DNA from 2 places in the Clostridium tanneri genome. Region 2 is predicted to be linked to the other one. Evidence: predicted binding sites of a transcription regulator. Region 2 holds the regulator's gene; the other holds the start of a gene.
The links. The regulator NrdR, encoded in region 2, represses ribonucleotide reductase genes. The targets are predictions, from matches to a motif close to CACNANATNTNGTG.
Positions count from the first base shown of each region.

Region 1: the regulator NrdR is predicted to act here: its motif matches at 2,219-2,232, upstream of P8V03_RS14955 (anaerobic ribonucleoside triphosphate reductase).

Region 1 is NZ_JARUJP010000020.1:37,798-42,021, forward strand. It holds gene P8V03_RS14935 (YhfM domain-containing protein) at 1-499, shown strand, start outside; gene P8V03_RS14940 (Mrp/NBP35 family ATP-binding protein) at 620-1,465, shown strand; gene P8V03_RS14945 (ferredoxin) at 1,601-1,789, shown strand; gene P8V03_RS14950 (DUF3006 domain-containing protein) at 1,854-2,030, opposite strand; gene P8V03_RS14955 (anaerobic ribonucleoside triphosphate reductase) at 2,250-4,224, shown strand, end outside.
Region 2 is NZ_JARUJP010000007.1:125,273-129,496, forward strand. It holds gene P8V03_RS08055 (methyl-accepting chemotaxis protein) at 1-1,281, opposite strand, end outside; gene nrdR (transcriptional regulator NrdR) at 1,651-2,106, opposite strand; gene P8V03_RS08065 (YlmC/YmxH family sporulation protein) at 2,241-2,504, opposite strand; gene sigG (RNA polymerase sporulation sigma factor SigG) at 2,702-3,475, opposite strand; gene sigE (RNA polymerase sporulation sigma factor SigE) at 3,552-4,224, opposite strand, start outside.

The DNA.
Region 1 (4,224 bases), on a different contig from region 2:
AGCTGGACTAGATAAAAAAGAATCAGGAAACCTTTATAGTGATAATAAAATATATATCGTATCTAAAAGAATAGATAACGATATAATAAAAAGTTTTTGGACAATAAGAAAACCAAAAGATTTTAGTGAGGTGTATTATAGCTCTATAATAGATGCTTTGAGTCAATACCTAAAGGGTAAGGAAGGAAATACAAATGTAGGTATAAACTTAAGAGATGATGTGGAATCAGGAAAGTTTATATTATCTACTGACTTAGAGGACTTTAAGAATAATCTAAACAATAAGTTTAAGAGTGTTAAAATTGCAGATAAGGACAAGGAAAATTATGATGTTTGGGTTACAATAAAGACTCAAGGATATAAATCCACATTATATAAATCTATAATTACTTTTTGGGATAAAAATGAGAAAAGTGAGAAAAAGTTTTATGTATTTGATAAATATGAGAATGGTAGGTGGAGCATAAAGGTTTCTGAGGAAAAACCTGATGGGTTTTAATGGGTGTTCTTACTTTTATAATGTAAAATGTAGTGTTATAATTGAGTTAACTATATATTATAAATTTTCAAGTGTTTAGCATGATAGTATTTACTTGTAAATCAAAGGAGGAATATTTAAATGGGAAACTGTAATACATGTCCTAGTAAGGGAAGCTGTAATAGCAATGAAACAAGTTGTTCTAAGACAGTTCCTAAGTATGGAAACATAAAGAATATTATTGGAGTTATAAGTGGAAAAGGTGGAGTTGGAAAGTCTACAGTTACTGGATTACTAGCAGTTCAGCTAAAAAAGGCTGGATATAGTGTTGGTGTACTAGATGGCGATATCACAGGACCATCAATGCCAAGATTTTTTGGAATAAATAATCAAAGAGCAGATATAAAACAGGTTGCAGATACTAAAGATGTGAAATTTTCACCAGTAGAGACGTCATCAGGAATTAAGGTTATATCTTTAAACCTGTTAACGGATGAAGAAGAGCAGCCAGTGATTTGGAGAGGCCCTGTTATTACTGGTGCATTAAAACAAATGTATTCAGATACTGAGTGGGGAGAGTTGGATTATCTTCTTATAGATATGCCTCCAGGAACAGGGGATATAGCTTTAACTATAATGCAGGAGATTCCACTTCAAGGTATGGTTATAGTTTCTACACCACAGGACATGGTATCAATGATAGTTAAAAAAGTAGTGATAATGGCTCAAAAGATGAATGTAAATATAATAGGTTTAGTAGAAAACATGTCTTATATTAACTGTGGAAAATGTGGAGAAAAAATAAGAGTGTTTAGTAAAAAATCAGCAGAGGAACAAGCAGAGTATATAGGATTGCCTTTACTTGCTGAGTTACCAATAAACTTAGATTTAGTAGAAAGTATGGAAAATGGCAAAGTAGAAAGTTATATAATGGAATCAGGACAGTATGACATATTGCTAGATAACTTCAAGGGAAAAGCTCATTAATAAGTTATATCAATAAGGATATATAATATTAAAAAAATATTATATATCTTTATTTATTTTTATAATAAATAAACACTGTTTTGATAACAATAAATATATAAAGTTCAAATATTAAATATACTAGGAGGAATACAGATGAAAGCAGTAGTTGATCAAGAGACTTGTATAGGATGTGGATTATGTCCGTCAGTATGTCCTGAGGTATTTCAGATGAATGATGATGGAAAGGCAGAAGCAGTTGTAGATGAGGTTCCTGGAAATGCAGTAGATTCAGCAAAAGAAGCAGAGGGAAGTTGTCCTGTAAATGCTATAATAGTAGAATAAAATAGAACTAAGAAAGCCGATGTGCTTTCTTAGTTCTATTTTACTATTACAAGCTTTTACAACCTTAAAATAAGTGAGCAGAGTTATAATTCACCATTCTCATGGAACCTGTTTGAATATTTACAGTGTCACCAACTCTAACTCCCGCTGGTAATTGATAAATATCAATATTTATTGTCCTTCCATCGTGAAAATTTACAGAAGCGTCCGAAAGATTTATGTCAATTATTTTTCCAAGCATTTCATATCACCTCAATAATAGTGTGTTTTTATTCTTTACGAATTATTCACTAAATAGCAAATCTCATACTGCAATAAAAAACAAAATAATATAAAGGTAAATAAGACTAACGAGAGGTAATATATTCTTAATATTAATTTCAAAATTGCTTAAAAAAATTTTGCATAGTATAATAGCAAAGTGTCTAGCACAATATATGGTAGTTCGGAGGTATGTAATATGCTACATGTTGTGAAGCGAGATGGCAGAAAGGTCGAATTTGATTCAATTAAGATAACTAATGCCATAAAGGGAGCTTCTGAAGAAATAGGATATGACTTAAAAGAAAGTGACTTCATAGATCTAACTAAAAAAACTATAAAACAAATAGAGGAACTTAATATAACTGAAATTAATGTAGAGGAAATTCAAAATATTGTTGAAACAATCCTTTTGGAAAATAGCCATAAAGAAATAGGTATTGCTTATTCTTACTATAGAAAAGAAAGAACTAAAATAAGAGAGATAAAATCTGATTTAATGAAAGCTATAGAGAAAATAGGTGTAGAGACAGATAGAGATAATGCTAATGTCGGAAACAACTTTAGTTCCAAACTGCTAAGAATCGCAAGTGAATCAAATAAGTGGCATAATCTATCCAATATGCCAAAGTATCTTTCTAAGGCTCATGAGAATGGAGATGTATACTATCATGATCTTGATAGCTATAATTTAACTACAAACTGCTTACATATTCCAACTAGGGAAATACTAGAAAGAGGTTTTAATACAGGATATGGAACTATTAGAACACCTAGAAGAATAGAATCAGCTGCAGAGCTTTCATGCATACTTTTGCAATCTACACAAAATGATATGTTTGGTGGACAATCTCACCCGGATTTTGACAATGATATGGGTGTATTCGTAGAGCCTACTAGACAGGAATTGATAAAAGAATTAAGGGAATTAGGAGTAGAAGAAGAAAGACTTAACCTCATGGTAGAGAAGAAGCTTAAGAGAACTATAGAGCAGGCTATGCAGGGAATAGTTTATAACCTCAATACCATGCATTCAAGGGCTGGAAGCCAGGTGCCATTTTCATCTATTAATATAGGAATACCAGACTCAAAAGATGCAGCTCTAGTTTGTGAAGTATTCTTAAAGGAATATGAAAAAGGTTTAGGAAATGGTGAACAGCCTATATTTCCAAATATAATATTTAGAGTTAAAAAGGGAGTAAATGCAGAGCAAGGAGATCAATATTATTATTTATTCCAATTAGCCTGTAGAGTAGCAGCTAAGAGGATGAATCCTACATTCATGAATCTGGATGCAGATTTTAATAAGTATTACTATGACCAAGGAGTAATACCTGCTACTATGGGATGTAGAACTTATGTTTGTTCAAATGTAAATGGAGAACCAGGAACAAAGGGCAGAGGAAATATCGCTCCGACTACTATAAATTTACCTAGATTAGGTCTTATGGCAAAAAAGGACATAAATAAGTTTTTTAAACTATTAGATAGTAAACTTCAATTAGCTAAAGAATCCTTGATGCACAGATATGAAATTCTAAAAAGACTAAGAGTAAAAGATTTACCTTTCGTGGCGGGACAGGGCTTAATGAAGGGAGCAGAAAATCTTTTATTAGAGGACTCAATTGAACCTATACTAAAGCAAGGAACTTGGTCAATTGGATTTATTGGCCTTGCAGAGACTCTAACTGCTTTAGTTGGAAAACATCATGGAGAAGATGAAAAAGCTAGGGAATTAGGAATAGAAATAGTATCTCATATTAGACAATACACTGACAGATTAACAGAAGAGACTCTCTTAAATTGGAGTTGTTATGCAACCCCAGCAGAAGGACTCAGCGGAAAATTTATACTTCAAGATAGAAAGATATTTGGCAATGTAGTTGGTGTAACTGATAAGGATTACTACACAAATTCATATCATATACCAGTAGGATATCCTATATCAATAAAAGACAAAATAGATATAGAGGCACCTTACCATAAGCTGTGTAATGCGGGACATATAAGTTATATAGAGATAGATGATTACCCATCTCCAGAGACTATTATGGATATACTAAATTATGCTTATAATAATACGAATATAAGCTATATAGGAATAAATTTTCACATAAGATATTGTAGAGATTGTGGAACATATCTTCACGGAGAAGAAAAGTGTCCAAACTGTG
Region 2 (4,224 bases):
AATTCTTTTAACCCCTTTATGTACCTTAACAAATAAATCATTTATGTCCTTTGTGGAGTTAACTGTGTTTCCGCTTTCTTCCTTGACGCAACAAATAATTTTTTCTACGCTGTCTATAGCACTATTTAGAGCATTTCCAGTTTGTCCAAATTCATCTTTCCTTTTAATTTCAATCCTATGAGAAAGATTGCACTGCGAAAGCTTATCTGCGTATTTCTTAATTTTAAGTAGAGGCTGCTTTATAGATTTAGAAATCAATAATCCTACCACGATTCCAATACAAATAAAAATAATAGTTATTATAATAGATTGATACTTTAGTTTATCCGCTGGATAAAATATTTCATTTTTAGATATGCTCATCGCTAAAAACCATTCCATATTAGGAATTGGCGCATAAGCCATAAACCTTTCTGCACCACCTTTTAAATAATATCCAGAGCCTGTTTCTCCTTTCATCATCTTACTTTCTAATTCTGCTAGTGCTTTTAAAGACGGATCCTTACTCAAGTTATGAACAGTATTGTCCTTATTTAACACTAATTTTAAATCCTTATGTGCAACCTTTGTTCCCTGTTTATTTATTATAAAGCAATAACCGCTATTTCCAACCTTTGTCTTTTGTACTATTTCGTTAAGCTTTCCCATAGACATGTTAGATTGTAAAACCCCTGAAACATTTCCCTCTTTATCTCTTATAGGAACTGCAATAGCTATAATTTGTTCTCCATCAATATTAGTTACAGGATTAGATATGGAAGCTATACCCAAAAAAGCTTTTCTTAAATATTCTGTGTTTTTCTCTTTATTTAAAAGATCTATTTGGGACTTAGAACCATTTGGGAAATGTATTATTCCATTAGGTTGTAACACATTCAAGCTTATGTAGTTCAAATTTTTACCTTGAGCTTCTAATACAGGTATTTGATCTTCAATATTCATAGATTGAATTTCCGCTCTTTCAGCAATTTGTTCCATAGCTTTCAATTCCTGCTGCAAAGTAGAGTTTATTAATTTTGCTGCCTCGGTAGCCCTTGATTGAAGTGATGAAGCAATTGTTCTTTCTAAGGCTTTAGAAGAGCTTTGGTATGAGATTATGCCTAAAGTACCACAGACGATAGTAAGCAGTAACGCAATCTGAATGGTTATCTTTGCTCCTACACTACTTGTAAAACTTTCACTTAATCCTTTGGTCCATCCCCTTATGCCCACATAAATCCAATTTTCTTTTATTGTTTTAGGTATATTTTTTAAAAAGTTAACCCCTAAACAATTTTTCACAACTATCCCTCCTAAAATTATTTAACTTCTCAGTTAAATTTATATTATAAAGTTCGAACTTTCCAGTATTTTCTTACAAATATTATAACAATATATTATTTGCTTAGCATTGAATAATAGCTTTTTTAACTTATATTTAACTTATGTTAAATATAAGTTAAACACCCTAATTTAATGAAAAAAATTATTATTTAAATAACTATATATTATTTAAGTTAATTATAAAAAAAGTGCTATCAGATTTATTGAAACTCAATAAACCTAATAGCACCTTTTTATGTTAAGCTATTTTTACCTTACCTTAAAGAAATCATATATTTTCATACATTAGCTGCCGTAATTCTGATATAACTTTAATCTTATAATGCTCTACTTATTTCCCAGTAAACTTTTAATTTCTTCCATGAAAGTATTGATATCTTTAAACTGTCTGTATACAGATGCAAATCTAACATAAGACACTTCATCCAAATCCTTGAGACTCTCCATTATCATTTCACCAATATACTCAGACTGAACTTCTGTCATCATTTTATTACTAATCTTTTTTTCTACTTCATCTGCAATATTCTCTATTTGCTGCCTCGAAACAGGCCTTTTCTGACAAGCTTTTATTAATCCATTTATTATTTTTGTTCTATCGAAGTATTCTCTATTCATGTTTTTCTTTATAACTAGTATAGGCACATTTTCAACTTTTTCATATGTAGTATACCTTTTCGCACATTCCAAACATTCTCTTCTTCTTCTTATAGACATATCATCTTCAGTTGATCTTGAATCTACTACCCTGCTTTCTAAATAACCACAGTAAGGGCACTTCACATCTCTTCACGTCCTTCTAAATATATTATCCTTTTTAAATTTACGCCTATAATAATTATACACATTTCAGTGGTAAATTCTATAGTTTAGTAGATTTTAATTAATTTTATAAATCTAACCTTTTGTACATCCACTTATTCCTTCAACATAAACTCTCCTCCATCTATAAGCAAAACATCAACACCTATCTTCTTTACATTTTCCCAAGGAACTTCTATATCTTCACTTTTCCCAAACCAAGACATTTTTTGAGATGGTAAAATAATAGATATAATCTTATATTCATCACAATCAATTTTTAAATCTTTTATAAATCCTAATTTTGTTCCCGTATTTATATCTATAATTTCCATTGCCCTTAAATTTCCTAAAGAATATAAAGATTTTTCTTCATCCATTTTTATCCCTCCAAGTTTTCTCAGTTAAAATTAGCCTTTCAAGACTTCTTCGCGATAACTGCTCAGTAAATAATATGCTTATATTCTTTTAATAATTCATAAAAAATAAAAACCGAGAAAAGTATACTAATATCGTCATATTAGTATACTCTCAGTTTTTATCCTAAAATTAAATATAAGTACGATTATTACCAAGGCTATACATATTTTCTCATATGTCTTAAGGCAGTTTTTTCTAACCTAGAAACCTGAGCCTGGGATATGCCTATTTCATCTGCTACCTCCATCTGAGTTCTACCATCAAAGAATCTCAAGTTGAGTATAAGCTTCTCCCTATCATTTAATTTTTTCATAGCCTCCTTTATAGCTATGTTCTCTAACCAGCTATCATCTAAGTTTTTGTTGTCACTTATTTGATCCATTACATAAATTGCATCTCCACCGTCATGATAAATAGGTTCAAAGAGAGATACCGGATCTTGAATAGCATCTAATGCAAATACTACTTCCTCTCTTGGCACTTTCAACTCTTTAGCAATTTGAGATATTGTAGGCTCCTTATTATTTTCGCCTATAAGTTTATCTCTAACTTGCAGAGCCCTATAAGCAATATCTCTTAGAGATCTGCTCACTCTTATAGAGTTGTTATCTCTTAAATACCTTCTTATCTCTCCTATAATCATAGGAACGGCATAAGTAGAAAACTTTACATTTTGATTTAAATCAAAGTTATCAATGGCCTTAATTAATCCTATACAACCAACTTGAAATAAATCATCAACATTTTCTCCTCGGTTGTTAAATCTTTGGATAACACTTAATACCAGTCTCAAATTACCCTTGATAAACTTTTCCCTTGATGAGTAGTCTCCACTCCTCATCTCCATTAACAGTCCTCTCATCTCATTTTCCTTTAATACTGGTAATTTGGCAGTGTTAACTCCACAGATTTCAACTTTATTAATTATCATAAAGTCATCAGCCCCTTTAGAATATATAGCATTTTAATTATTTCCTAAGTAGGGCTTTTTTATACTAAAGACAACCTTATAACATTTTATTTATTTCTTTCTTTAATCTTTTTATTATTCTTTTTTCTAATCTGGAAATGTATGATTGAGATATACCAAGCATATCAGCAACTTCTTTTTGTGTTTTTTCTCCTTGACCGCCTAACCCAAATCTTAGATTTACTATTTCTTTTTCTCTAGCACTTAACTTTTTCATTGCTACCATTAAAAGTTGCTTATCAACTTCATCCTCAATGAGGTTATAAACCACATCATTATCTGTACCTAATATATCTGATAATAGTAGTTCATTCCCATCCCAGTCAATATTTAAAGGCTCATAAAAGGAAATTTCGGCTTTTACTTTGCTATTTCTTCTTAAATACATAAGTATTTCATTTTCAATGCATCTAGATGCATATGTAGCTAATTTTATTTTTTTCTCTGGATCAAAGGTGTTAACAGCCTTAATTAAACCTATAGTTCCTACTGATACTAAATCCTCTACGTTTACCCCTGTATTTTCAAACTTTCTTGCTATATATACTACTAATCTTAAATTCCTTTCTATTAACGTAGATCTTACACTCTCCTCACCAGTTACAAGTCTTGCAACTAGATCATCTTCTTCCTTTTTACTAAGAGGAGGGGGAAGTACCTCATTGCCACCTATGTAGTACACTGTCTTTATAAAGACCTTAAATTTAGTT